2 regions of the Pseudomonas sp. LBUM1657 genome follow, and region 2 is predicted to be linked to the other one. Evidence: riboswitches for the same ligand, from Rfam matches in the RefSeq annotation. Region 2 holds a riboswitch; the other holds the start of a gene.

Region 1 (14,759 bases), 1.9 Mb from region 2:
AACCTTTATTGCTCGTGTTGGTAGCCTCCCACATGGCTGTATAAAGGTATCGCTAGTAACCGTCTATCGTTATGACAGTGCGAAAAACTACCCAGAACGTGTGAATGTTTTACGCCGGGCGATGGTCACAGCCTTGCTCGATTGTCTTCATGCGGTCTGTTCCAGCCGCTCTTGTCGTCAGGAATCCTCCATGCGTTTTCTTTCTAAATGTTTATTTATGGGCTGTTTGTCATTGTTCAGCCTGGCGAGTCATGCCGAAACCGTCAAAAATTTGTACCAGGTGCGTCAGCCTGTCAGCGGGCAATCCCCGGAGGTGCGCGATCAAGCGACCCAGCAAGCGCTGGATACGCTGGTATTGCGCCTGACCGGCGACCCCAAGTCGGCGCAAAGTCCTGGGCTGGCGGCGATCCGCAAGGACCCGCAGCAGATCATCAGTCAGTACGGGTTTGAGGCCGGTCCGCCGGAAGTACTAAAAGTCGATTTCGATCCGGCGAGCACCGAACAGGCATTGCGCCGTGCCGGGCTCTCTCTGTGGGGCGCGAATCGGCCGTCGATCCTCAGCTGGTGGTTGAACGACTCCGCCGAAGGTTCGAGTCTGGTAGGCGATGGCCAGGCCAGCGCTGCGCCTCTGCGCCGCGCGGCGCAACACCGGGGTCTGCCGTTGCGTCTGCCGCTGGCCGATCTGAATGAGCAGATCGTCGCCACCGCGCCGAATCTGGAGGGCGCGGACCCGGCGCCGTTGCGTGGTGCGTCGGAGCGCTACAACGCCGATGCCCTGCTGGCGGTGCATGCCGCTGAAGAGGGCGGCCAATGGCAAGCCAAGTGGCGCTTGTGGTTGGGCGATCAGAAGGAGGCGGGCAGCGTGCAGGGCGCGGATCAGGCCGCCGTGGCCGATGCGGTGATGCTGGCGGTCAGTGAGCGTCTGGCGCCGCGGTTTGTCGTCAAGCCAGGTGCTTCGAGCGAGCAATTGCTCGAAGTGCAAGGCATGAACCTGGAGCGCTATGCGGCGCTTGGGCGTTTGCTGGAGCCCTTTGGCGGGCGTCTGCAAAGCGTCGACGGCGACCGGATTCTCTATCGGGTCAATGGCAGCGTCGAGCAGTTGAAGGCGCAATTGTCGCTGGCCAGGTTGCAGGAGGTTCCTGCCGATCAGGCGTCAGCCCCCGCGACGCCTGTTCAGCCTGCCGCTGACGGTTCGGTGCCTGCGGTCGCGCCCACGCCGAAACCGACGCCACAGTTACGTTTTCGTTGGTAAGTTTTTCTTTCCTTATATAGAAGCAGGAGCGGTACATGGCCGATACGCGGCGTTGGTTCTGGTTGGGTGGGGTGGTTCTGCTCTGCGTGTTTGTCTGGCTGTTGCATCCGATCCTCACACCCTTCCTGGTGGCGTTGCTGCTGGCCTATCTGTTTGATCCGCTGGTGGATCGGCTGGAGAAGGCCGGCCTGTCACGGACCTGGGGCGTGGTGGCGGTGTTTGCGCTGTTCACCTTGATCTTCACAACATTGCTGCTGGTGTTGGTGCCTATGCTCGCCAAGCAATTGTTTCGCTTGTACGAGCTGACGCCGCAGATGCTCGACTGGTTGCAGCACAGCGCACTGCCGTGGGCGCAATCGAAATTCGGGCTGTCGGATGGTTTCTGGAAATTCGACAAGCTCAAGGCGGCAATCAGCGAACACATGGGCCAGACCACTGACATCGTCGGCGTGGTGCTGAGTCAGGCGACAGCTTCCGGGCTGGCGTTGATCGGTTTACTGGCCAATCTGGTGCTGATTCCGGTAGTGAGTTTCTACCTACTGCGGGACTGGGACCTGATGATGGCCAAGATCCGCAGCCTGCTGCCCCGTGATCGCGAAGAGCGCGTCGTGACCCTGGCCGGTGAGTGCCATGAAGTGTTGGGGGCATTTGTGCGCGGTCAGTTGCTGGTGATGGTGGCGCTGGGCGTGATTTACGCGGCGGGCTTGATGCTGGTGGGGCTGGAGTTGGGGCTGTTGATCGGTCTGATTGCCGGGCTGGCCGCGATCGTGCCGTACATGGGATTCGTGATCGGGATTGGCGCGGCGTTGATTGCCGGTCTGTTTCAGTTCGGTGGTGATCTGTATCCCATGATCGGCATCGTTGCAGTGTTCATGATCGGCCAGGCACTGGAAGGCATGGTGCTGACGCCGTTGTTAGTGGGGGATCGGATCGGTCTGCACCCGGTGGCCGTGATCTTCGCGATCTTGGCCGGTGGCGAGCTGTTCGGTTTTACTGGCGTGCTGCTCGCGTTGCCGGTGGCAGCGGTGATCATGGTGCTGGTGCGCCATGTGCATGATTTATATAAGGATTCTGGTATGTACAGCGGTGTCGACGAACCTGAGCTGTAAGGTTCGCTGAGGGCGCGTAGCGGGCGACCTGGTTCAGGGTCAGGTTGACCCGTCTCGTTCGCACGACCATCAGCGATGGCGCCAAAGAAACTGTCACAAAACCAGTGCGTTAACGCAAACCTTTGATTTTGCTTGTGGTCTGTCGCATTGTGCGACCCGCTTCACGGGTATAAACTTCGCAAACTTTACACAGAGGCCACTAACGGTTCCTTTGGAACTGTTCAGTCAGCATGAAACCGATTCAGCTGCCCCTAGGTGTGCGTCTGCGTGATGACGCTACCTTTATCAATTACTACCCAGGCGCCAATGCCGCTGCACTCGGCTATGTCGAGCGGCTATGCGAAGCCGACGCCGGCTGGACCGAAAGCCTGATTTATCTCTGGGGCAAGGACGGGGTAGGGCGTACGCACTTGTTGCAGGCGGCTTGCCTGCGCTTCGAACAGCTGGGGGAGCCGGCGGTTTATCTGCCGTTGGCCGAGCTGCTGGATCGCGGCATCGAAATTCTCGACAACCTCGAACAATACGAACTGGTCTGCCTGGATGATTTGCAGGCAGTTGCCGGGCGGGCGGATTGGGAAGAGGCGTTATTTCATCTGTTCAATCGTCTGCGTGATAGCGGTCGGCGCCTGCTGATTGCCGCTTCGACCTCACCGCGTGAACTGCCAGTCAAGCTGGCGGACCTCAAATCCCGCCTGACCCTCGCGCTGATCTTTCAGATGCGTCCGCTTTCCGACGAAGACAAATTGCGTGCCTTGCAACTGCGCGCTTCCCGTCGTGGCCTGCACCTGACCGACGAAGTCGGGCATTTTATTCTGACTCGCGGTACTCGCAGCATGAGTGCGCTTTTCGAGCTGCTTGAACGTCTCGATCAGGCCTCCCTTCAAGCTCAGCGCAAGCTGACAATCCCTTTCCTTAAGGAAACGTTGGGCTGGTAAAGTCCCTATTCCTTGCGGCTTTCGGCATATTTCGGGCGTAAGAAAATCCACTTTCCTACAAGGTTGCAGGCTGCGCGAACGTCTAAAACGGGCTTGAGCGCTTAGATGGAAACGAGAAACCGATAAGTCACATAAAGTTCGATTGAATTTGCAAATGAGTTTGATAGCGGGCATAGTCGCGGCTTCTTTAAAACTATCAGCCACGGTCGTGCCCATGCTAAATCGCTTTGCACCCCTCGTGCCCCTCGCACTCGTTACCCTGTTGTTCGGTTGCGCTGCCCACTCCCCAGTGTCCCAGCAAGAGCAACAACAGCAGGTTAAAACTCCAGTTACCGCACAGTCATCTTCCGTTCTTTTCCAGGAAGAACTCGCAACCGATAAAGAACTGGCAGACTTCGCCGATGGCAAGTCGTACCAGCTTCCGGTTCTTGCTGACAGCATCCTCGAACGTGGCATGTCCCTGATCGGTACCCGTTACCGTTTCGGCGGCACCTCCGAAGCCGGTTTCGATTGCAGCGGTTTTATCGGTTATCTGTTTCGTGAAGAAGCCGGCATGAATCTGCCACGCTCTACCCGCGAAATGATCAACGTGGACGCCCCGTTGGTGACTCGAAGCGATCTGAAACCAGGTGATCTGTTGTTCTTCGCTACCAATGGTCGTCGCGGTCGTGTCAGTCACGCCGGGATCTACCTCGGTGACAACCAGTTCATCCACTCCAGCAGCCGCCGCAGCGGTGGTGTCCGGATCGATAGCCTGGGCGACAGCTACTGGAGCAAGACCTTCATCGAAGCCAAGCGCGCACTCGCGATGGCCCCGAATACGTCCCCGGCGATCGTCACGGCACGCAAGTAAGCGGACAGTTTGTAAGGTGAACTTAAAGTCTTACTTGAAGTTTGCCGCGTAGCCGCTAGAATCCTGATCTATTATTGATGGCAAACCGCCTGCGTCACGCGCAGGCGGTTTTCTTTTCTGTCCTCCCGGCAGAAAAAGCCGCAGCCAGATCAGGATGTTCTGCTTATGACGACGTCGGCCCGCCTCGCAATCATGTTCTTCGCAGCGCTGCTCAGCGCGTGCGCCAGCCGCACACCGCCACCTGCCCCGGTGGTTCGCGCTCCCCTTGTTTTCGGTCCTTCCCAAGCCTTTTCCCCGGCGGCGGAAGACGTGCTGTTTCGTGCGCTCGGCCTGGTGGGTACGCCTTATCGCTGGGGGGGCAACACGCCGGATTCGGGCTTCGATTGCAGCGGTCTGATCGGCTACGTCTACCGCGACGTCACAGGTATTGCCCTGCCGCGCACCACGCGCGAGATGATCAGCATGCAGGCAGCCAGTGTGGGCAAGGAAGGCCTGCAAACCGGTGACCTGATCTTCTTCGCCACCAATGGCGGCTCCCAGGTGAGTCATGCAGGGATCTATGTCGGCGAAGGCCGCTTCGTCCATGCGCCAGCCACCGGTGGCACGGTCAAGCTCGACAGCTTGTCCAAAGCCTACTGGCAGAAAGCCTATCTGAGCGCCAAGCGCGTCCTGCAACCTGAGCACTTGGCACATAACCCGTAGACCGCGGAGGTTGTCATGACCGCTCGCACGCTCAATCTCGACGATTCCCTGTATCAATACCTGCTCGACGTTTCCCTAAGGGAAACGCCGCTGCTCAAGCGCTTGCGCGACGAAACCCAGGCGCTGCCCATGGCGCGCTGGCAGGTGGCGCCGGAGCAGGGGCAATTTCTCGCTTTGCTGGTAAAGCTCACTGGCGCCAGGCGTCTGCTGGAAGTCGGCACCTTCACCGGTTACAGCGCCTTGTGCATGGCGGCTGCATTGCCGGATGACGGCTCGCTGATCTGCTGTGATATTCCCGGCGACTACAACGCCACCGCGCGCCGTTATTGGCAGGAGGCGGGGCTTGCCGAGCGGATTGAACTGCGTCTGGCCCCCGCGTTGGACACACTCGCGGAGCTTGAACAGCAAGGGCAGGGCGGACAGTTCGATCTGATCTTCATCGATGCCGACAAGGCCAATTACCCGACCTATCTGGAACATGCATTGCGCTTGCTGCGGGTCGGCGGTCTGGCGGTGTTCGATAACACGCTGTGGAGCGGGCGGGTGCTTGAGGAGAATTCTGACAGCGAAGACACCCGAGCCATCCAGGCGCTCAATTGCGCCTTGAAGGATGACGTGCGAGTGGATCTGTCGTTGTTGCCACTGGGTGATGGGTTGACGCTTTGCCGCAAACGCTAAGCGCTGATCCGTTGTGGGAGCGGGCTTGCTCGTGAAAGCGGTCTTTCAGCCAACATCATTGTTGAATGTGAAACAGCTTTCGCGAGCAAGCCCGCTCCCACAGGGTGATGTGTTTCGCCGGGACGGTTTATTTAGTCGCAGACACGCGCCACACCTTGTTCCCCACATCATCCGCCACCAGCAGGCCACCCTGCTGATCGATCACTACACCCACCGGACGACCCATGGCTTTTTCGTCGTCAGTGAGGAAGCCAGTGAGCACATCCACCGGCTGCCCGGTCGGTTTGCCGGCGCTGAACGGCACGAAAATCACTTTGTAGCCGCTGTGTGGTTTGCGATTCCAGGAGCCGTGCTGGCCGATGAATGCGCCCTCCTTGAACTGCGTCGGCAATGTGTTGCCTTCAGCAAATGTCAGGCCCAGTGACGCGGTGTGCGGGCCGACCGCGTAGTCCGGCGCAATGGCTTTGGCCACCAGCTCCGGATTCGGCGGCGTCACGCGGACATCGACATGTTGGCCGTAGTAGCTGTAAGGCCAGCCGTAGAACCCGCCGTCCTTCACTGAAGTGATGTAGTCCGGTACCAGGTCGCTGCCGATTTCGTCCCGCTCATTGACGGCCGTCCACAATGCGCCGCTCTGAGGCTCCCAGGCCAATCCATTCGGGTTGCGAATTCCCGAAGCGAAGATCCGATGGTTGCCGGTGGCGCGGTCCACTTCCCAGATCGCCGCGCGACCTTCTTCCTGATCCATGCCGTTTTCGCCGACGTTGCTGTTGGAGCCGACCGTGACGTACAGCTTGCTGCCGTCCTTGCTGGCGATGACGTTTTTGGTCCAGTGGTGATTCAGCGTCCCACCCGGCAGGTCGACCACTTTTATCGGCTGCGACTTGATCGCCGTATCGCCATTTTCATAGTGGAAACGCAGCAAGCGGTCGGTGTCGGCGACGTACAGGTCATTGCCGACCAGGGTCATGCCGAAAGGCGAGTTGAGGTTTTCCAGGAACACCGTGCGGGTTTCAGCGATGCCGTCGTGGTCTTTGTCCCGCAACAGTGTGATGCGGTTCGGACTGGGGACGGCGGCCCCTGCGCGGCTCATGACTTTGTCCATGACCCAGCCGCGAATGCCTTTGCCGTCATCGGGTTTGGGCGGTGCGTTGGTTTCGGCGACCAACACGTCACCGTTGGGTAGCACGTAGAGCCAGCGCGGGTGATCAAGGCCTTCAGCAAATGCCGCCACCTGAGTCCCTGTGGCGGCGGTGGGTTTCGTGCCGTCCGGCCAGCCGATCGCCGGGGCGATGTTCACCGTCGGGATCAGGGTCTTGTTCGGTTCTGGCAGCTTGGGCGACGGTCCGGTGCCGTCGGAGACTTGCAGGCTGGAGGTTTCACCACAGGCGGCGAGCCCTCCGGCGAGCGCGATAACAAAAACGAACTGAGGCTTGCGCATGCTGATCTTCCCTATGAATGCAGTGACCTGATCAATAGAGAAGCATGAAGACGCGATGGTTCAACCGGTCAGCCGCGGGCTTCCTTGATCAGCACGGCGATGCCGGGGTGGTAGTTGCCGGCTTCGTTGCGCAACTTGCGGTAGGCGTAGGGGAAATACCAGGCCACCGCGCAGGAATTTTCCTTTTGCAGGTCGTCGACCATGTCCTGAAGCTCTTCCGGTGTGGCGCTTTGCTGGGCTTTTTGCGGTGCGACGAACAGGCAGCCCAGTTTCAGGTCGCTGGCGTAGCTGATTCTCTTCGCGTCGCTGGTGATGTCGACCAGGGCTTGGGTCAGGTTCAGGCTGTTGACCCGTGGCCAGCGCTGTGTGGTTTGAAGGTAAGCGCGTTGTTCGGCAGTGGCGATAAACAGGTCGGCACGGCTGTTACGCTCGCCTTCTTCGGTCTGTTTGCGGGTCGGCGATTGTTGCAGCGTGACCATTTCCGCCATCCAGGCTGCGGCGGAGAGCAGGCCCAGGTTGGCTTTTTCGTCGAACCAGTAAGGCGTGTCGTTATCACCGCGAACGGCGTTGTAACGGTCGATACAGTCAAACCAGCGTTCCAGCACCGGGCGCAGGAATTCCAGCTTCGGATTGCTGATGATCATGCCTTGCATGTGGCTTACCCTTGTTATTGTGGTGTAGGTTTGTGGCTCTTTGATATCACTGCCGAGAGTGTGGCACAAGATTGACATCAATCAGGTGATCGACGGCAGTTATTCACTCAGCGACGTCCTGTCTTCAATTGACGCTCCACCCCCAACCCTCTAACCTTCGCGGCTTGTTTCAGGTGCTCTGTGGCTGAGGTCGACAGAGTGAAACAGGGAAGTCGGTGAGTGGCTATCTTCAAGCGACGAAGAGTCATGATCCCGACGCTGCCCCCGCAACGGTAAATGAGTAAAGATTGCGCCTTGAGCCACTGTGTCGACTGTCGACATGGGAAGGCGCGCAGTCAGGCTTAACGCCGCTCATGAGCCCGGAGACCGGCCTGATTCATCCAGCGGCATCACGGTGGGCGATGCCAGGCTTCTTGCCGTCTATTCTTGTGCCTGCCCGCCGTTATCCAGCCTCAACGGAGAGCTCCCCATGACTGATACCCCCGATCGTGACGAACGCCATCTGGCGCGCATGCTGCGCAAAAAAGCCGTGATCGACGAACGCATCGCCAACTCCCCGAATGAATGCGGCCTGCTGCTGGTGCTGACCGGCAACGGCAAAGGCAAGAGCAGCTCGGCCTTCGGCATGCTCGCCCGGTCCCTGGGGCACGGCATGCAGTGCGGCGTGGTGCAGTTCATCAAGGGCCGCAACAGCACCGGCGAAGAATTGTTCTTCCGCCGCTTCCCGGAGCAAGTGCGATTTCATGTGATGGGCGAGGGTTTTACCTGGGAAACCCAGGACCGCCAGCGTGACATCGCCGCTGCCGAAGCCGCCTGGGCTGTGTCCCAGGAACTGCTGCGCGATCCGTCCATCGGCCTGGTGGTGCTCGATGAATTGAACATCGCTCTGAAACACGGTTACCTCGACCTCGATCAAGTCCTTAGCGATCTGCAGGCGCGTCCGCCGATGCAGCACGTGGTTGTGACCGGTCGCGGCGCCAAACCGGAAATGATCGAACTGGCTGACACCGTCACTGAAATGGGCGTGATCAAGCACGCGTTTCAGGCCGGTATCAAAGCGCAAAAAGGCGTTGAGCTGTGAATCAACCACGTCATTGCCCGGCGGTATTAATTGCCGCGCCGGCCTCCGGTCAGGGCAAGACCACCGTGACTGCCGCGCTGGCCCGTTTGCACCGCAATCAGGGGCGCAAGGTCCGCGTATTCAAATGCGGCCCGGACTTTCTCGATCCGATGATTCTCGAGCGCGCCAGCGGTGCGCCGGTCTATCAATTGGACATGTGGATGGTTGGCGAGCAGGAAAGTCGCCGGTTGTTGTGGGAAGCGGCGGGCGAAGCCGATCTGATCCTGATCGAAGGCGTCATGGGCCTGTTCGACGGTACGCCGTCCAGTGCTGACCTGGCGCGACACTTCGGTGTGCCGGTGCTTGCTGTGATCGACGGCACCGCCATGGCGCAGACGTTTGGCGCACTGGCGTTGGGGCTGGCGCGCTATCAGCCGGATTTGCCGTTTGCCGGGGTGTTGGCCAATCGCGTTGGCACGTTGCGTCACGCGCAGTTGCTCGAAGGCAGCCTGACTGAAGGCCTGCGCTGGTACGGCGCCTTGTCCCGAGAAACCGGGATCGAATTACCGAGCCGTCACTTGGGGCTGGTTCAGGCCAGCGAGTTGAATGATCTGGACGTGCGTCTGGATGCGGCGGCCGATGCCCTGGCCAGCAGCTGCGAGGTCGCGCTGCCACCAGCGGTGGAATTCGCCGCCCCTGATGTGATCGCGGCAGAGCCCTTGTTGGCCGGCGTACGGATTGCCGTGGCCCGTGACGAGGCGTTTGCCTTTACCTATGGCGCGAGCCTGGATTTGCTGCGGGCCATGGGCGCCGAGTTACTGTTTTTCTCGCCGATTCGTGACGCAAGTTTGCCGGAGGCAGACAGCCTGTACTTACCGGGCGGATACCCCGAATTGCACCACGTGGCGCTTTCACAGAACATCACGATGCTGGCCGAGATCCGCGCGCACCATGGCGCTGGCAAACCGTTGTTGGCCGAGTGTGGCGGCATGCTTTATCTGCTCGATTCGTTGACCGACGTCGAGGGCACTCGCGCTGAACTGGTCGGTCTGCTGGCAGGGGATGCGGTGATGCAAAAACGTCTTGCCGCACTGGCCTTGCAAGCGGTCGAGCTGCCTGAAGGTTCGTTGCGCGGGCACACCTATCACCATTCCCTGACCAGCACAGAGCTTGAGCCGATTGCCCGAGGCTTGAGCCCTAACGGCGGACGTGGGGCGGAGGCGGTTTATCGTCAGGGGCGGATGACGGCCTCTTATGTGCACTTTTATTTTCCGTCCAATCCAACGGCGATTGCCGCGCTGTTTACGCCTGATCTTCAGGCCGCCTTCGCGAGCAAGCCCGCTTCCACAATGGATCATCCAAACCCTGTGGGAGCGGGCTTGCTCGCGAAGAGGCCATGACCGACAACGCCTTCTCCGAAGCCGAACGCGAAGCGGTTTATCGCGCGATCGCCGAGCGCCGCGACATGCGCCACTTCAGCGGCGGTACGGTCGAACCCGAACTGCTGCGACGCCTGCTCGAAGCCGCGCACCAGGCACCGAGTGTCGGCCTGATGCAGCCCTGGCGATTCATCCGCATCAGCGATCGAACCCTGCGCGGCAAGATCCAGCGACTGGTGGAAGAAGAACGCATCCGCACCGCCGAAGCCCTCGGTGAGCGTTCCGACGAGTTCATGAAGCTCAAAGTCGAAGGCATCAACGATTGCGCCGAGGTCCTGGTCGCCGCGCTGATGGACGATCGCGAGCGGCATATCTTTGGCCGTCGCACCTTGCCGGAAATGGACATGGCGTCGCTGTCCTGTGCGATTCAGAACCTGTGGCTGGCCTCCCGCGCCGAAGGACTGGGCATGGGCTGGGTGTCGCTGTTCGAGCCACAAGCGCTGGCGGACCTGCTGGGTTTGCCCGCCGGAGCCAAGCCGATGGCGATTCTTTGCCTCGGTCCGGTCAAGGAATTCTATCCGGCGCCGATGCTGGTGCTCGAAGGCTGGGCGCAGGCGCGGCCGCTGAGCGAATTGTTGTATGAGAATTACTGGGGAGTGAGTCAATGAGTGTGGCGTTATTGAGTGTCGCCGCGGTTGCGCTGGATGCGCTGCTGGGTGAACCCAAACGCTGGCATCCGCTGGTGGCATTCGGCCGTTTTGCCGACCGCATCGAGCAACGTTTTAACGGTGAAGGGCGCGGCTGGCGCAGTCATGGCGTCACCGCCTGGGTGATCGCCGTGTTGCCGCTGACTTTACTGGCCACGGCGTTTTCCTGGGCGCCTTATGTCGGCTGGATCGTCGAAATTCTCGTGCTCTACTGCGCGCTCGGCATGCGCAGCCTCGGCGAGCATGTCGAGCCGGTGGCCAAAGCCTTGCGCAGTGATGATCTGGACGAAGCCCGCACTCGCGTGGGCTATCTGGTCAGCCGCCAGACCAGCGAACTGGATAAAACCGAAGTCGCTCGCGCCGCGACCGAATCGGTCCTGGAGAACGGCAGTGACGCGGTGTTTGCCGCCCTGTTCTGGTTCGCCGTGGCGGGAGCGCCCGGTGTGGTGCTCTACCGGTTGAGCAACACCCTCGACGCCATGTGGGGCTATCGCAACGAACGCTTCGAGCGTTTCGGTTGGGCGGCGGCAAAGGTCGACGACGTGCTCAACTACATTCCTGCACGTCTGGTGGCGTTGACCTACGCGCTCCTGGGCAAAACCCGACTGGCATTGAAGTGCTGGCGTACACAGGGCCCGACCTGGGACAGCCCGAATGCCGGCCCGGTGATGGCGGCGGGCGCCGGTGCGTTGGGCGTCGAGTTGGGCGGGGCGGCGATTTATCACGGTGAACTGCATCAGCGTCCGCCACTGGGCGAGGGCGTGCCGGCGGATGCTGACTCCATCGACCGTGGCTGGCAATTGGTCCAGCGCGGCGTATGGTTATGGCTGCTGATTCTCTGCGTGGGGGCTGAATTCTATGCTTGAGCACGGTGGGCGGTTGCGTAAGGCTGCGCTCGAATACGGCATCGCCGAAGCCGATTGGCTGGACCTGTCCAGCGGCCTCGCGCCTTGGCCGTTTCCGGTCCCGGACATTTCGTTGCGAGCCTGGGCGCGATTGCCGGAAACCGATGACGGTCTGGAGCAGGCGGCCTGCGATTACTACGGTGCTGCCCAGGTGCTGCCGGTGGCCGGTTCGCAAATGGCGATCCAGTTGCTGCCGCGTTTGCGTCGGGTCGGCAAGGTCGGCGTACTGTCGCCGTGTTACGCCGAGCACGCCGAAGCCTGGCGCCGCAGCGGCTACATCGTGCGTGAAGTGCTGGAGCAGGAAGTTGACTTCTTTCTCGACAGCCTCGACGTGCTGGTGGTGGTCAATCCGAACAATCCCACGGGCCTTAGCCTGACCCCGAGTCGCTTGCTCGACTGGCATTCACGACTGGCCCAGCGCGGTGGCTGGCTGGTGGTGGACGAGGCGTTCATGGACAACACGCCGCAGCTGAGCCTGGCGCCGTTTGCTCATCAGGTCGGTTTGGTCGTGCTGCGTTCCTTCGGCAAGTTTTTCGGCCTGGCCGGTGTGCGGCTAGGGTTTGTGCTGGCGGAGCGCAAGTTGCTCAAGTTACTGGCCGAACAAGTGGGGCCATGGGCGGTCAGCGGGCCGACCCGAGTCGTGGGGCAAGCCTGCCTGCAGGATATCGAAGGGCATGCCCGTCAACGGGAGCGCACCGAAGTGGCCAGCGAGCGACTGGCACGGCTGCTTGAGCAACACAGTTTTAAACCCCAGGGCGGTTGCGCCCTATTTCAATGGATTACCACCGAACGCGCCGAAGAACTGCATGATTTCATGGCCCGGCGCGGCATTCTGCTGCGGTTGTTCACGCTCAACAGCAGCCTGCGTTTTGGCTTGCCCGCCGATGAAGCTGACTGGACACGTCTCGCGCAAGCGTTCGACGCCTACGCCAAGGAATCCCAATGACCACATTGATGGTGCAAGGCACTACATCGGACGCCGGCAAAAGCACGCTGGTGACGGCGTTGTGTCGCTGGGCCACGCGCCAGGGCGTTAGCGTGGTGCCGTTCAAACCGCAGAACATGGCGCTCAACAGTGCCGTGACCGCCGACGGTGGCGAAATCGGCCGGGCGCAAGCCGTGCAGGCCCAGGCCGCCAACCTTGAACCGCACACCGACATGAACCCGGTGCTGCTCAAACCGAACAGCGACACCGGCGCCCAAGTGATCATCCATGGTCGCGCCGTCACGACGATGAACGCCGTCGCCTATCACGACTACAAAGCCATCGCCATGCAAGCGGTGCTCGCTTCCCATGAACGATTGAGCGCGGCCTATCCGCTGGTGATGGTCGAAGGCGCAGGCTCGCCGGCCGAGATCAATCTGCGCGCCGGCGACATCGCCAACATGGGTTTTGCCGAAGCGGTGGACTGCCCGGTGGTGCTGATCGCCGACATCAATCGCGGCGGGGTTTTCGCGCATCTGGTGGGCACCCTGGAACTGCTGTCGTCCACCGAACAAGCGCGAGTCAAAGGGTTCATCATCAACCGCTTTCGCGGTGACATTGCCTTGCTGCAACCGGGCCTCGACTGGCTGGAAGAGCGCACCGGCAAACCAGTGATTGGCGTGTTGCCTTACGTGATGGACCTGCATCTGGAAGCCGAGGATGGCATCGATCAACGCCAGACCGACAAGGCCGACCAGGTGCTGAAAGTGCTCGTGCCGGTGCTTCCACGCATCAGCAACCACACTGATTTCGACCCGCTGCGCCTGCACCCGCAAGTGGATCTGCAATTCATCGGCCCCGGACAGCCGATTCCTCCCGCCGACCTGATGATTCTTCCCGGATCGAAAAGCGTGCGCGGTGACCTCGCGTATCTGCGAGCCAATGGTTGGGACACCGCCATCTCTCGTCACCTGCGTTACGGCGGGAAGTTATTGGGCATCTGCGGTGGTCTGCAAATGCTTGGCGAGCAGGTGCATGACCCGTTGGGCCTCGAAGGCGCACCGGGTTCCAGTGCAGGTTTGGGTTTGCTGGCGTTCGAGACGCAGCTCGAAGAAGAGAAGCAATTGCGCAACGTGCGCGGGCGCCTGGCGCTGGAAGACGCACCGGTCAGCGGCTATGAAATCCATGCTGGCGTGACCACCGGGCCGGCGCTGGAAAACGCCGCCGTGCAGTTGGATGACGGTCGCTGTGATGGTGCGCAAAGTGTCGATGGGCAAATATTCGGCACGTATCTACATGGCCTGTTTGAATCGCCAGAGGCGTGCAGTGCGCTGTTGCGCTGGGCGGGTTTGCAGGATGTGCAGGAAGTGGATTACCACGGGTTGCGTGAGCGGGATATCGAGCGGCTGGCGGATCTGGTGGAGCAGCATCTGGATACCCGGCTGTTGCGTGAACTTTGCGGGTTTTGAGGTGGTTGCATGCTCGCGAAGGCGTCAGTCGTCTCACAGAAGATTTTAAGGAATGAACCATGCTGCAACTGATCCTCGGCGGCGCCCGCTCCGGCAAGAGTCGCCTGGCTGAAAAACTCGCCTGCGACAGTGGTCTGGCAGTGACCTACATCGCCACCAGCCAACCCCTTGACGGCGAAATGAAAGAACGGGTCACCCATCACCGCGCCCGGCGTCCAGCCGAATGGGGGTTGATCGAAGAACCCCTGGAGCTCGCCCGCATCCTTCGTGAAAACGCCAGCACCGAACGCTGCCTGCTGGTGGATTGCCTGACCCTGTGGCTGACCAATCTGCTGATGCTCGACAACACCGAGCGCCTGATCGCCGAGCGTGATGCCTTGCTGGACTGCCTGGCATCGTTGCCGGGTGAAATCATTTTCGTCAGCAATGAAACCGGAATGGGTGTCGTGCCGCTGGGCGAATTGACTCGCCGCTATGTCGATGAAGCCGGCTGGCTGCATCAAGCTTTGGCTGAACGCTGTCAGCGAGTTGTCCTGACCGTTGCCGGCCTGCCCCTGACTTTGAAAGGAACTGCGTTATGACTCAATCCTGGTGGCTGAACCCGTGCCAGCCGATCGATGCCCAAGCGGTCGAGCAGGCCGAGGCGCGTCAACAGCAGTTGACCAAACCTGCCGGCTCTCTCGGTCGGCTC
Region 2 (14,759 bases):
TGCACCAGCCGCTCGACGCCGTAACGCCAATAGCCGATGCCGCCGTGCAGCGAGATCAGAATGACTTTCGCGTGCTGCAGCACTTCGTCGACATAGAGATCGACCGAGGCGTGGTTCTGCACCTGCATCGGGTTAGCCAGGCGCACGCTCGGATAATCGTCGGGCAATTGCTGCGCCGCTTCGGCGAGCAGCGCGAGGCTTGAGTCGCCGCTGCACAGGATCACCAGCTCGGCGGGGGTTTGTCCAAGGTCGGCAATGTTGTCATCCGAGACGAAACCGCCGGGCTGAGTCCTGAGCAGGTGCATGGCTTAAACGCTGAGCGCGGCGCGCAATTGCGCTTCGAGCAGAGCGGCGTCCAGTTCCTGGCCGATCAGCACCAGACGCGTGGTACGCGCTTCATCGGTGCCCCACTGACGGTCGAAGTGCTTGTCGAAACGCGTGCCCACGCCCTGGATCAGCAGGCGCATTGGTTTGTTCGGGATCGCGGCGAAACCTTTGACGCGCAGGATGCCGTGCTGGACCACCAGTTGCGTCAGAGCGTCCATCAGCAAACTTTCGTCGGCCTGCGGCAGTTCGATGGAAATCGAGTCGAACGCATCATGGTCATGATCGTCCTCGCCTTCATGATGGTGATCGTGATGGCTGTGACGGCTGTCGATGTGTTCTTCGGAACCGGCACCGAGGCCGATCAGCACGTCCAGCGGCAGACGTCCGCTGCTGGCTTCGATGACTTTCACTGCCGGCGGCAGTTCTTCGGCGACTTCCAGGCGCACGCGGGCCAGGTCTTCAGGGCTGATCAGGTCAGCCTTGTTGAGGATCACCAGGTCGGCGCTGGCCAGTTGGTCGGCGAACAGTTCGTGCAGTGGCGATTCGTGGTCCAGGTTCGGGTCAAGTTTGCGCTGGGCGTCGACCTGGTCCGGGAATGCGGCGAAAGTGCCAGCAGCAACGGCCGGGCTGTCGACCACGGTGATCACCGCGTCAACGGTGCAGGCGCTGCGGATTTCCGGCCACTGGAAGGCCTGAACCAAAGGCTTTGGCAGGGCCAGACCGGAGGTTTCGATGAGGATGTGGTCGAGGTCACCGCGACGGGCCACCAGTTCACGCATTACCGGAAAGAATTCTTCCTGGACGGTGCAGCACAGGCAGCCGTTGGCCAGTTCGTAGACCCGGCCGTTGGCTTCTTCCTCGGTGCACCCGATGGAGCACTGCTTGAGGATTTCGCCGTCGATGCCCAGCTCGCCAAACTCATTGACGATCACCGCGATGCGGCGGCCTTGAGCGTTGTCGAGCATGTGCCGCAACAAGGTGGTTTTGCCCGAGCCGAGGAAGCCGGTAACGATGGTGACGGGGAGTTTGGCCAGTGTTTTCATCGGATGCCCTTTGGCAAGGTGGCGGGCATACGGGACGACGACCGCGGCTGCATGGGCGCGCGGAAGATTTCGCCACCGGATCACCCCGCCCGGTTGAAAGTGAGAATCTGTGTCGAGGCAGGTCTCCTGGCTGACGGTGCGCCAGTCTTTCGACCGGCATTCGCTGCGCCTTCCCGCCGACCTCATGGAGAGAGCCTGCAGTGGCGTGGCAGCGAACATCACCGTTCACAGTTGCGGGGGCAGCCGCGGCATCGACCGCGTTCCCTTCTTAGCTTCGGCTAATGCCGAAGAACCTCGAAAGCGCAAGGCTACGCATCGCGTGGGGGCGGGTCAATGTTCACGCTGCGTTCGGTGGTGGCTGGGATGACGCCTTCGCGAGCAAGCCCGCTCCCACATTTTGAAATGCGTTCCCCTGTGGGGCGGGCTCGCTCGCGAAGGGAGCGACTCGGTAGCCAAGTGAGAACCCATGCCAATTGACGCCCAACCCCCGGCCATGCTCTCCTACACGCCTTGTTACGGGTGCCCTTCACAGGGTGAAACGGGAAACCGGTGAATCATGTGCTTTACTCAAAGCCATGTCAGTCCGGTGCTGCCCCCGCAACGGTAAGCGAGCGAAGCGTCAAATCCACTGTGCCAGCAGTTCGGCATGGGAAGGTGACTCTTGCAGGCTCAGGCGAAAGCCAGCGCCCCTCGTGAGCCCGGAGACCGGCCCGCAACACACAGTGACCGATACGATCACTGAATAACAAACCCGCGGTGGGCGGGCGCTGTTTGAAACTCTGCGTGCCCGTCTCGCAGGGGTCTTCCATGCGCTCTATTCACCCACTGACAGACCAGAGGGAAGCGCCATGTCGATCATCAGCAGCACCGGCAGCAACAGCGATAAGAGCACCGCCAGCACCACCGCGACACTGACCCAACGCCTGACCACCGCCGTGTGTGCGTCGATCCTTGGCGCGTGCCTGGTCTATTTCGCCGGTTTCTCGCACATCGAAGCGGTGCACAACGCTGCGCACGATACCCGTCACAGCTCCGCTTTCCCGTGCCATTGAGACCTGCCGACATGATCAAGCGTATTGCGCAAACCGCCGGGTTCACCGGGTTGCTGGCCGCCCTGCTGCTGACCCTGCTGCAAAGCTTCTGGGTCTCCCCATTGATTTTGCAGGCCGAGACTTACGAAAAGTCCGAACCCGCTGCTGTTGAAATTCACGAACACGCCGCCGGCGCTGTCACCGCTCACACCCACGATGCCGAAGCCTGGGAGCCGGAAGACGGCTGGCAGCGCGTGCTGTCGACCACGGGTGGCAACCTGGTGGTCGCCGTTGGTTTTGCCCTGATGCTCGCCGGTCTCTACACCTTGCGCGCCCCGACCAAAACGTCTCAGGGTCTGCTCTGGGGCCTGGCCGGTTACGCGACGTTCGTCCTCGCACCGACCCTCGGCCTGCCGCCTGAGCTGCCGGGCACTGCCGCCGCCGATCTGGCGCAACGGCAGTTCTGGTGGATCGGCGCGGCCGCCTCCACCGCTGTCGGCATCGCGCTGATCGCGTTCAGCCGCCATTGGCTGATGAAGATCCTTGGCGTAGCGATCCTGGCCGTTCCTCATCTGATCGGCGCACCGCAACCGGAAGTGCACTCGATGCTCGCCCCGGAAGCACTGGAGTCCGAGTTCAAAATCGCTTCGCAGCTGACCAACATGGCGTTCTGGCTGGCCCTGGGCCTGATCAGCGCCTGGTTGTTCCGCCGCAAAAGCGATGGCCAGTACCACGCATGACTAACACCAGCACAGCGCCGACCCTGGTGGTCGGTCTGGGCTGCCAGCGCGGCTGCCCCGTCAGCACGTTGCGGGCGCTGCTCGATCAGGCGTTACAGGCGCACCAAATCCAGCTTCATCAGGTCAAGGCCCTGGCCAGCATCGACCTGAAGCGCGATGAACCCGGCCTGATCGCACTGGCCGAGCAGCTTGGGCTAGAGATGATGTACTTCAGCAGTGAGCAATTGAAAGGTTACAAACCGCAACTCAGCCACCATTCGGACATCGCGTTCGAACGCACCGGTTGCTACGGCGTAGCGGAAAGTGCCGCCCTCGCCATGGCCGAACACCTGGCCAAGGCCCCGGCGAAACTGCTGATTTTGCGACAAAAATATGCCCAGGCAACCCTGGCATTGGCCGGCGCCGCCTGAAATCCCCGATAATCCCCGTCTTCGATCATGAGCAATCTTCATCTGAAGCCTTGCCCAGCCCCTTTTTTCACAGGAACCGACGATGACCGTCTACTTCATTGGCGCAGGTCCCGGCGACCCGGAACTGATCACCGTCAAAGGCCAGCGGCTGATTCGCAGCTGCCCGGTGATCATCTATGCCGGCTCCCTGGTGCCCGCCGCCGTGCTGGAAGGCCATCGAGCCGAACAAGTGGTCAACAGCGCCGAACTGCACTTGGAACAGATCATCGAACTGATCAAGACCGCCCATGCCAACGGCCAGGATGTGGCCCGGGTGCATTCCGGCGATCCGGGTTTGTATGGGGCAATTGGCGAGCAGATTCGCTACCTTCGCGAGTTCGACATTCCCTTTGAGATCATCCCTGGCGTCACGGCGACGGCGGCCTGCGCGGCGCTTCTGGGTGCGGAACTGACCTTGCCAGACATATCACAGAGCGTGATTCTGACCCGCTACGCCGACAAGACCGCCATGCCGGCCGGTGAGGAACTGGGTAGTCTGGCGCAGCATGGGGCGACCATGGCGATTCATTTGGGGGTCAATCACCTGGAGAAGATCCTGGTTGAATTGCTGCCGCATTACGGCGCCGACTGCCCGATCGCCGTGATTCACCGAGCAACCTGGCCAGATCAGGATTGGGTGGTGGGGACATTGGCGGATATTGCCGAGAAGGTTGAGGCCAAGGGATTTCGGCGCACGGCATTGATTCTGGTGGGTCGGGTGCTGGGCAGTGATCATTTCAGCGAGTCGTCGCTGTATCGCGCTGGGCATGCGCATTTGTATCGCCCATAGGGCCTCTTCGCGAGCAAGCCCGCTCTCACATTGGAATGCGATTAACTGTGGGAGCGGGCTTGCTCGCGAAGGCGTCAGTGAATTTCACCCATAAAAAAACGGCGCTCACGGGGCGCCGTTTTTTTATGGTTGCAGCGAACACCTTACTTAGTAGTAGGCGTTTTCTTTCTGCGTGTGGTCGGTGACGTCGCGAACACCCTTGAGCTCGGGAATACGCTCAAGCAAGGTGCGTTCGATGCCTTCGCGCAAAGTGACGTCTGCCTGGCCGCAGCCCTGGCAACCGCCGCCGAACTTCAGAACGGCAATGCCGTCTTCGACCACATCGATCAGGCTGACCTGACCGCCGTGGCTCGCGAGCCCCGGGTTGATCTCGGTCTGCAGGTAGTAGTTGATGCGCTCGTTGATCGGGCTGTCGGCATTGACCATCGGTACTTTGGCGTTTGGCGCCTTGATGGTCAGCTGGCCGCCCATGCGGTCGGTGGCATAGTCGACTACCGCGTCGTCCAGGAAGGCTTCGCTGAACGAATCGATATAAGCAGTGAAGCTTTTGAGCCCCAGCGCCGTGTCTTCCGGTTTTTCTTCGCCCGGCTTGCAATAGGCAATGCAGGTTTCGGCGTACTGGGTGCCAGGCTGGGTGATAAAGACGCGGATGCCGATGCCTGGGGTGTTCTGCTTGGAGAGCAGATCAGCCAGATAATCGTGGGCGGCGTCGGTAATGGTAATAGCGGTCATGGAAACTCCTCGCAGGCTTGGGCGCAGTTTACGCCAATCATCGCGCGGCACAAAGTCCTAGTATTTTTGTCGGGTTAGAGCCGGCTTGCCACGATAGGACGATTCCCCGCCAATCCAGACTTTTGTCGACCGTCTTATAAAGCCAACAATAGCTACCGATCACCGCAGATCCCTGTGGGAGCGGGCTTGCTCGCGAAGAGGCCATTACATTCAGCACAGATGTTGGCTGATCGATCGCCTTCGCGAGCAAGCCCGCCCCCACAGTGGATTGGCGGCGCTACCAAGACTGGGGCAGCCGCCGCCATCAAAGATTCTCGTAGCGGTTCATGTCCAGCACGCCCTCTTCCACCGGATCAGTCTCGTGGATGTACCGGCTCAGGTCATGGAAGTAAAACCAGAACTGCGGATGGCTGCGGCGTATGCCCCAGCGCTCGACGATTTTCTCGAAGCGGTGGGCGTCCTTGGCGTTTTCCATGGCGTCCACGAACGCCGGCACTTGTTCGGCGGGAATGTTGAACATGAAGTTCGGATAGCTGCTGAGTACGCCCGGAAAAAGGGTGAGGGTGTCGAGCCCCGGCTGAAAACGCAGCGACTCACCGAGCAGGAACGCGACGTTGCTGTGGGCGCGGTTGCGCAGCAGGCTGTAGACCTCGCGTTTGCCGCTCGTGGTTTCGATGCGCAACATCGTCGCTTCCGGCAACTGCTCGATGACCTTCAACCCGGCGGCCGGGCGTGACGTCAGGCGACTCAGGGCCTGTTCGGCACGCTGCCACGCCGGATCGATGTTCGGCCGCGAGCAGTAAGCGCCGTCGCAGCGATTGATCGGATCAGGCTTCGCATTGAGGTCGCCGTAACGGGCCAGCAACTGCTGGGCGAAGTCGTGTTTTGGGTCCTTTTCGTCGAGTTTCAGCGCCGTCGGTTTGTCATTGTCGATGGACTCGTAATCCAGCCACATCTTGAATTTGCCGCCACTCTGGTACCAATCGTCGAGGTAGTTATCCCTGGAGTCGGCGGGCATCAGGCGCAGGAAGTTCTGCTCGGCACCGTTGCGGATCAGGTCGAAGTACAGGCGTGTCTGCGCCTGATGGGAGACATTACCGAACACGTCGAAGTTGACCGCCAATTGATAGTAGGTGCGCTCCAGCAGCGGGAAGTCGAACAGCCACATGGTCTGCGGCACCTCGCCGATCAGGCCCTTGTTCACCGAGGCACTGTCGAAGTGCCGGAAAATACTCAGCAAAGCGTTGTCGTTACCGGCCCACAACGTCGACCAGCTCGGCGCGGGCGCATCGGCGTAACTGTCACGGCGCAGCGCCTCGTACTCGTTTCGCTTGTCACGGTAGTTGTGCCACAGGCTCAGGACGCTGCCGACGTCGTCGTTCTGCCCCGGCATCGCCAGCAACGGCGTGGCCTGGCCACGGTAGTTCGGGTCGGTAATATAGAGGTCGTGTTCCGGCGCCTGGAACAGCGCCCAGAAGTTGTCGCGGATCACATCGGTGGCGATCTGGCCACGGCACACCGGGCCGCGAATGAAGGTGCGCACGAAGTATTCGGCGTTATCGAGCATGAACTGGTAACGCGCTTGGGCCGGGATCGCCTCGAATGTGATGAACGGATTGGCCCGGTGGTCCGGTCCGTAACCCGGTAACGCAGTGACCTGCCAATTGCCGTTGTAGAACAGGCTTTTGATTCGCGCCATCTTCGGCGCACTCAGAGGATAGGTGATGTGGGTTTTGTGCACGATCACGCCTTGCACCGGCCACAAACGGTAATAAATCCGGGTGCCTGGATCGTCATCCGGGCGACGGGTGTTGATCAGGTCAATAGGCTGGCCGGTCGGTGTGCGCGAACGCACCCACTGGAAGAAATGCCCCGGCTCGCCGTCCTTGAAGTAGAGGTGCGCAAGAAACCAGTGCTCGAACAACCAGCGCCCCACCAGGCTTTCCCGGGCGCCCGGTGCGTTGAGCAGGTTTTCCCACTGCACCACCTGCAAGGCTTCCTTCGCGCTGGGCACCAGCCCCTGCTCATCAATCGGCGCTCCTGACGCCAGCCAGCGTTGCAGCGTCTGGTATTGCTGATCGGTCAGGCCGGTGACCGCCAGCGGCATGCCCTCTTTCGGATGGGAACTGGCGTAACCGTCGAACTCCGCTGGCATCGCGCACACATTGTCCCGGTTCAGGCCCAACACGATGTCTTCAGACAGCTTGGCATTGGGTTGCAACGGGGTTTTGTGGCCCAGCTCCAGCATTCGCGCCATCAGTGCGGCCTGACTGCCTTGGGCGTCGAGCACCGAATAGAAACTCTTCTGCTGCCAGGCGCGTTTGCCGAAGGCGTCGTAAAACAATCGGGTCGGCGCCGTGGCCTGGCCGCGTTCGCCGTCGTAGACCGGCACCTTGGTCGCCCCCCGCGCCGCGCCTTCGCCACTGCCCAGATTGAGCTGACAGGCGGCGTCGTAGCAGGCATGGCAGGCCACGCACTTTTCAGTGAAGATCGGCTGTATGTCGCGACTGTAGGAAATGGCAGCAGAGATAGCCGGATCCTGCGCGGCGGCGCCCCAGCTTAAAAACAGCAGCACCATGCTGATGACGCGATAAGACATATCCCTGGTCCCGATCATGAAAAAACGCCGCGATTCTACCGGTCCGGCACTTCCGCCAACATGAGCGATATTCATGCAAAACCGTGACATGCTCTAAAAGCGCACAGGTTTGCTATTATCCCGCCCCTTCGTCATGGCCTTACCGAGTAGTCCAAATGTCCGATCGCAGCGTTCGCCTTCAAGCTCTCAAGCACGCCCTCAAAGAGCGCATCCTGATTCTCGATGGCGGCATGGGCACGATGATCCAGAGCTACAAGCTCGAGGAGCAGGATTACCGTGGCAAACGCTTCGCCGACTGGCCGAGCGATGTCAAAGGCAACAACGACCTGTTGGTGCTGACGCGCCCGGATGTGATTGGCTCAATTGAAAAGGCTTATCTGGATGCCGGCGCCGACATTCTGGAAACCAATACCTTCAACGCCACCCAGGTCTCCCAGGCCGACTACGGCATGCAGGGCCTGGCGTATGAACTCAACGTAGAAGGCGCACGCCTGGCACGCAAGGTGGCCGACGCCAAGACCCTGGAAACCCCGGACAAGCCGCGCTTCGTCGCTGGCGTGCTCGGCCCGACCAGCCGCACCTGCTCGCTGTCGCCAGACGTGAACAACCCCGGCTACCGCAACGTGACCTTTGACGAACTGGTGGAAAACTACACCGAGGCCACCAAAGGCCTGATCGAAGGCGGCGCCGACCTGATCCTGATCGAAACCATCTTCGACACCCTGAACGCCAAAGCCGCGATCTTCGCCGTGCAAGGGGTTTACGAAGAACTGGGCGTCGAGTTGCCGATCATGATTTCCGGCACCATCACCGACGCCTCCGGCCGTACCCTGTCCGGCCAGACCACCGAAGCGTTCTGGAACTCCGTGGCCCACGCCAAGCCGATTTCGGTCGGCCTGAACTGCGCCCTCGGCGCCAGCGAATTGCGCCCCTACCTGGAAGAGCTGTCGAACAAGGCCAGCACCTATGTGTCCGCGCACCCGAACGCCGGCCTGCCGAACGAATTCGGTGAGTACGACGAATTGCCGTCGGAAACCGCCAAGGTCATCGAAGAGTTCGCCCAAAGCGGCTTCCTGAACATCGTCGGCGGTTGCTGCGGCACCACGCCGGGCCACATCGAAGCCATCGCCAAGGCCGTGGCCGGCTACGCACCGCGAGAGATTCCGGACATTCCCAAGGCTTGCCGCCTCTCCGGTCTGGAACCGTTCACCATCGATCGCAGCTCGTTGTTCGTCAACGTCGGTGAGCGCACCAACATCACCGGTTCCGCCAAGTTCGCCCGCCTGATCCGCGACGACAACTACACCGAAGCCCTGGAAGTCGCCCTGCAGCAAGTCGAAGCCGGCGCCCAGGTGATCGACATCAACATGGACGAAGGGATGCTCGATTCGAAGAAGGCCATGGTGACCTTCCTCAATCTGATTGCCGGTGAACCGGACATCTCCCGCGTCCCGATCATGATCGACTCCTCCAAGTGGGAAGTGATCGAAGCCGGCCTCAAGTGCATCCAGGGCAAGGGCATCGTCAACTCCATCAGCATGAAGGAAGGCGTCGAGCAGTTCATTCACCACGCCAAATTGTGCAAGCGCTACGGTGCCGCCGTTGTCGTGATGGCCTTCGACGAAGCCGGCCAGGCCGACACCGAGGCGCGCAAGAAAGAAATCTGCAAACGCTCCTACGACATTCTGGTCAACGAAGTCGGCTTCCCGCCGGAAGACATCATCTTCGACCCGAACATTTTCGCCGTGGCCACCGGTATCGAAGAACACAACAACTACGCCGTGGACTTCATCAACGCCTGTGCCTACATCCGCGACGAACTGCCGTATGCCCTGACCTCCGGCGGTGTGTCGAACGTGTCGTTCTCGTTCCGTGGCAACAACCCGGTGCGTGAAGCGATCCACTCGGTGTTCCTGCTGTACGCGATCCGCAACGGCCTGACGATGGGTATCGTCAACGCCGGTCAGCTGGAGATCTACGACCAGATCCCGGCCGAACTGCGCGACGCCGTGGAAGACGTGATCCTCAACCGCACCCCGGAAGGCACTGACGCCCTCCTCGCCATTGCCGACAAGTACAAGGGCGATGGCAGCGTCAAGGAAGCCGAGACCGAAGAGTGGCGCAACTGGGACGTCAACAAGCGTCTGGAGCACGCGCTGGTCAAGGGCATCACCACCCACATCGTTGAAGACACCGAAGAGTCGCGTCAGTCCTTCGCCCGCCCGATCGAGGTCATCGAAGGCCCACTGATGTCCGGCATGAACATCGTCGGCGACCTGTTCGGCGCCGGCAAAATGTTCCTGCCGCAAGTGGTGAAATCCGCCCGCGTGATGAAGCAGGCCGTGGCCCACTTGATCCCGTTCATCGAACTGGAAAAGGGCGACAAACCGGAAGCCAAGGGCAAGATCCTGATGGCGACGGTCAAAGGCGACGTACACGACATCGGCAAGAATATCGTCGGCGTGGTGCTGGGCTGTAACGGCTATGACATCGTCGACCTCGGCGTGATGGTGCCGGCGGAGAAAATCCTGCAAGTGGCCAAGGAGCAGAAGTGCGACATCATCGGTTTGTCAGGTTTGATCACCCCGTCGCTGGATGAAATGGTTCACGTCGCTCGCGAAATGCAGCGTCAGGATTTCCATCTGCCGCTGATGATCGGTGGCGCGACCACGTCCAAGGCGCACACGGCGGTGAAGATCGAACCCAAGTACAGCAACGACGCGGTGATCTACGTGACCGACGCCTCCCGCGCGGTCGGCGTGGCGACCCAGTTGCTGTCCAAGGAATTGAAGCCGGCGTTCGTCGAGAAGACCCGCCTGGAATACATCGACGTGCGCGAACGGACTGCCAACCGCAGCGCCCGCACCGAGCGCCTGAGCTATCCGGTCGCGATCGCCAAGAAGCCACAGTTTGACTGGAGCGCCTACGAGCCGGTCAAACCGACTTTCACCGGCTCCAGAGTGCTGGACAATATTGACCTGAAGGTTTTGGCCGAGTACATCGACTGGACGCCGTTCTTTATTTCCTGGGACCTGGCCGGCAAATTCCCGCGCATCCTCCAGGACGAAGTGGTCGGTGAAGCCGCCACCGCGCTGTACGCCGATGCCCGGGAAATGCTCGCCAAACTGATTGACGAGAAGCTGATCAGCGCCCGTGCCGTGTTCGGCTTCTGGCCGGCCAATCAGGTGCGCGACGATGACATCGAGGTCTACGGCGATGACGGCAAGCCATTGGCCAAGCTGCATCACCTGCGCCAGCAGATCATCAAGACCGATGGCAAGCCGAACTTCTCCCTAGCCGACTTCGTGGCACCCAAGGACAGCGAAATCACCGACTACGTGGGTGGCTTCATCACCACCGCCGGGATCGGTGCCGAAGAAGTGGCCAAGGCGTATCAGGATGCTGGCGACGATTACAACTCGATCATGGTCAAAGCCCTGGCCGACCGCCTGGCCGAAGCGTGCGCCGAGTGGCTGCACCAGCAGGTGCGTAAAGAATACTGGGGCTATGCCAAGGACGAGACCCTCGACAACGAGGCGCTGATCAAAGAGCAATACACCGGCATCCGCCCTGCCCCGGGCTACCCCGCGTGCCCGGATCACACCGAGAAAAGCACGCTGTTTGCCCTTCTCGACCCTGAAGCCAGCGAAATGAAGGCCGGGCGCAGCGGCGTGTTCCTCACCGAGCATTACGCGATGTTCCCGGCAGCGGCGGTCAGCGGCTGGTACTTCGCTCACCCGCAGGCGCAGTACTTCGCCGTGGGCAAGATCGACAAGGACCAAGTGCAGAGCTATACCTCGCGCAAAGGTCAGGAACTGAGCGTGACCGAGCGCTGGCTGGCGCCGAACCTGGGTTACGACAACTAATCCCAGGCGACACTCGGACAAGTGTGGGAGCGGGCTTGCCGCGAAGGGGTCCTATCAGTCGCCATCATCGTCAACTGACAGTCCGCTTTCGCGAGCAAGCCCGCTCCCACATTTGATTTGTGCATGCCGTGGATTGTCTATGCTTACGACTCACACATGCGTGACGAGGGGTGTATGGACGATCCAGTCGATAACAAGCCGCCGACGTTCTGGCAGATGCTGCACAGCGTGATGGCGGCGGCGTTCGGGGTGCAAAGCGGGAAGAACCGGGCCCGGGATTTCACTCACGGCAAGCCCAGTCATTTCGTGATTCTGGGGATTCTGTTCACGGCGGTGTTTGCCCTGACGCTGTTCGGCATCGTCAAACTGGTGCTGCTTCTGGCCGGAATCTGAATCGGATCAGTGCATCAGGGTTTGCAGGCTGAACGGGTAGCGATACGACGTCGGTCGCCCCTTGGCCGAGAGCTTGTGAAAATCCACGCCGTAATTCTGCGTGACGCCCATCGTCAACAGGCGCCTGGCCTGTGCGTGATTAATCAGTTGCAACAACGGGATCTGCCGGTCTCGACCGCCGTACTGGCTGATGTCCACGCCCTGGTCGTAGTCATGCAACTGCACCACCGCCCAGCCACCCAGGCTGAAATGCCCGCCCAACAGCACGCTCAAGCGTTTATCCAGCAACGCCTGTAACGCAGCAGGTGAAGTGTTGATGGCGCCAAACAGCGCGTCCTTGCCAGACTTGCCGCCGGTCTCGTCATACGCCTGCATGGCGCCGAACGCCATTTCATCATTGGCCGACCAGACCAACGAGGCCTGGGGGTAGCGCTTGAACAACAGTTTGGCCTGTTCGTAGGCTCGCTCACGTGTCCAGCCGCCATACACCAACTGCCGCAAACGCACTTCAGGATGCTCGGCCAATGCCCGCATCATGCCCTTCTCACGCAACTGCGCGGCCGGGGTGATCTTCAAACCGGAAAAAGCCAGCAACTCAATCACCTGACCGGCAGCGACCGGACGATGCAGACGGATCAGCTCCTTGAGCATCAAGTAGCCGCCCTCCTCATCGTTGGGCACCAGGCTGCCCAGCCAGTCGGGGTATTTATCGGGGCGCGAGCCGAGTAGCCTGATCTGATCCGCGGTCAGGGCGTTGTTGACCATGAACAGCTTTACGCCACTGCCGTGAGCCAGGCGCAGGATTTCCGGCGCGACGGACTGTTCGTTGACGAACACCAGATAGTCGGGCCGGTCTGGCCCTTGCAAAGCTTCGCGAGCGTGCTTGACGGTGGTTTCAGTCACTCGGTCGGCATACTGAATGCGCAGATCCATGCCCAGGTCGTTGGCCGCGGCCTGCATGAATTGCGAGTAGCTGACCCAAAAAGCTTCCCTGGTGGTGCCCGGATTCAGGAACAACACCGACGCCGCTTGGGCACAAGGTGTCATGACCGAGCCCAGCGTCAGCAAGACACCACAGAAAAACTTCAACATTGATCGTCCGAGCCCCCGGAAATTCGCCGCGCATTATAGCCAGCGAACTCCCGTAAAACGGCGTTTATTCCGGTTTTTGTCCGACAATCGTCGGAACAGGGCCCGGACGGGGTCGGTTACTGATGGCTGACCCAGAATACTGCTGTGCCTACGACCAGAATGATCAGAAACAGAATGGCCCACGCATCGACCGTACTGTCAGGCTTTGTAGCTTTGGTAGGGTTGCTCATTGCATCGCCTCTTGTCGGTTTTATCGGTGATTGCATAAAGACTCGACCACAGTAAAGACGACGATTGCCCGCACTACAAATACGGGTTTAGTAATAACGGTTCTCGTTAGTCGTTTTGGTTCTTTACATATACTCAAACATCACTTTTGCGCATATCCACAAACTGGTATCTTGCCCCGGCTCCGTAGGGAGTGCGCGGCCGTGCGCGCAGAATTGCCGAGGCAGTATCGGAGACTTCAGCAAGCGAAAAACGCAACTGGATCCGACCGGCCCAAGCCTGAGAACAGGACTTATATGTACGTATACGACGAGTACGATCAGCGGATCATCGAGGACCGCGTCAAGCAGTTCCGTGATCAGACCCGACGCTATCTGGCAGGCGAGCTGAGCGAAGAAGAATTCCGCCCTCTGCGCCTGCAAAATGGCCTTTACATCCAGCGCTTCGCGCCGATGTTGCGGGTGGCGGTGCCTTACGGCCAACTGACTTCGCGCCAGACGCGAATGATGGCCAAGATTGCCCGTGACTACGACAAGGGCTATGCCCACATCAGTACCCGGCAGAACGTGCAGTTCAACTGGCCGGCGCTGGAAGACATCCCGGACATCCTGGCTGAGCTGGCCACCGTGCAGATGCACGCGATCCAGACCAGTGGCAACTGCCTGCGCAACGTCACCACCGACCAGTTCGCCGGTGTCGCCGCAGACGAGCTGATCGATCCGCGCCCATGGTGCGAGATCGTCCGCCAGTGGACGACGTTCCACCCGGAATTCGCCTACCTGCCGCGTAAATTCAAGATTGCGATCAACGGTTCGACATCTGACCGTGCCGCCATCGAAGTCCATGACATTGGCCTCGAGCCGGTGCACAACGCCGCTGGCGAACTGGGTTTCCGGGTGCTGGTCGGTGGCGGCCTCGGCCGTACGCCAGTGGTAGGCGCATTCATCAATCAGTTCCTGCCATGGCAAGACCTGTTGAGCTACCTCGACGCCATCCTGCGGGTCTACAACCGCTACGGCCGTCGTGACAACAAGTACAAGGCGCGGATCAAGATTCTGGTCAAGGCCCTGACGCCTGAAGTCTTCGCGCAGAAAGTCGACGCGGAAATGGAACACCTTCGCGGTGGCCAGACCACGCTGACCGAAGCAGAAGTGCATCGCGTCGCCAAACACTTCGTCGACCCGGACTACAAGGTTCTGGATAACCAGTCCGCCGAACTGGCCGATCTCGACAAGGAGCACCCGGGCTTCGCCCGCTGGCGCACCCGCAATACCCTGGCCCACAAGAAGCCGGGTTACGTGGCCGTGACCCTGTCCCTGAAGCCGACCGGCGTTGCACCGGGCGACATCACCGACAAGCAACTCGATGCCGTGGCCGACCTGGCCGATCGTTACAGCTTCGGTCAGCTGCGCACCTCTCACGAGCAGAACATCATTCTGGCCGACGTCGAACAGAGCCAGTTGTTCGCG

What was found. Region 2 has a riboswitch for cobalamin ahead of cobW (cobalamin biosynthesis protein CobW). Riboswitches for the same ligand answer to the same signal wherever they lie in the genome.
Region 1: linked by a shared signal. The riboswitch ahead of cobO (cob(I)yrinic acid a,c-diamide adenosyltransferase) and the one ahead of cobW (cobalamin biosynthesis protein CobW) in region 2 are both predicted to bind cobalamin.

The regions. Positions count from the first base shown of each region.
Region 1 is NZ_CP166799.1:1,788,373-1,803,131, forward strand. It holds gene ACA055_RS08165 (DUF2066 domain-containing protein) at 191-1,252, shown strand; gene ACA055_RS08170 (AI-2E family transporter) at 1,288-2,361, shown strand; gene hda (DnaA regulatory inactivator Hda) at 2,592-3,296, shown strand; gene ACA055_RS08180 (C40 family peptidase) at 3,511-4,149, shown strand; gene ACA055_RS08185 (C40 family peptidase) at 4,315-4,851, shown strand; gene ACA055_RS08190 (O-methyltransferase) at 4,867-5,529, shown strand; gene ACA055_RS08195 (PQQ-dependent sugar dehydrogenase) at 5,657-6,970, opposite strand; gene ACA055_RS08200 (hypothetical protein) at 7,039-7,623, opposite strand; cobalamin riboswitch at 7,778-8,012, shown strand; gene cobO (cob(I)yrinic acid a,c-diamide adenosyltransferase) at 8,093-8,704, shown strand; gene ACA055_RS08210 (cobyrinic acid a,c-diamide synthase CobB) at 8,701-10,083, shown strand; gene bluB (5,6-dimethylbenzimidazole synthase) at 10,080-10,730, shown strand; gene cbiB (adenosylcobinamide-phosphate synthase CbiB) at 10,727-11,635, shown strand; gene cobD (threonine-phosphate decarboxylase CobD) at 11,628-12,620, shown strand; gene ACA055_RS08230 (cobyric acid synthase) at 12,617-14,068, shown strand; gene cobU (bifunctional adenosylcobinamide kinase/adenosylcobinamide-phosphate guanylyltransferase) at 14,128-14,649, shown strand; gene cobT (nicotinate-nucleotide--dimethylbenzimidazole phosphoribosyltransferase) at 14,646-14,759, shown strand, end outside.
Region 2 is NZ_CP166799.1:3,656,779-3,671,537, forward strand. It holds gene cobN (cobaltochelatase subunit CobN) at 1-305, opposite strand, end outside; gene cobW (cobalamin biosynthesis protein CobW) at 309-1,370, opposite strand; cobalamin riboswitch at 1,470-1,682, opposite strand; cobalamin riboswitch at 1,871-2,098, shown strand; gene ACA055_RS16845 (CbtB domain-containing protein) at 2,219-2,422, shown strand; gene ACA055_RS16850 (CbtA family protein) at 2,434-3,141, shown strand; gene ACA055_RS16855 (cobalamin biosynthesis protein) at 3,138-3,551, shown strand; gene cobM (precorrin-4 C(11)-methyltransferase) at 3,634-4,380, shown strand; gene nfuA (Fe-S biogenesis protein NfuA) at 4,528-5,112, opposite strand; gene ACA055_RS16870 (fatty acid cis/trans isomerase) at 5,417-7,711, opposite strand; gene metH (methionine synthase) at 7,867-11,577, shown strand; gene ACA055_RS16880 (DUF2970 domain-containing protein) at 11,752-11,970, shown strand; gene ACA055_RS16885 (ABC transporter substrate-binding protein) at 11,977-13,062, opposite strand; gene ACA055_RS16890 (nitrite/sulfite reductase) at 13,587-14,759, shown strand, end outside.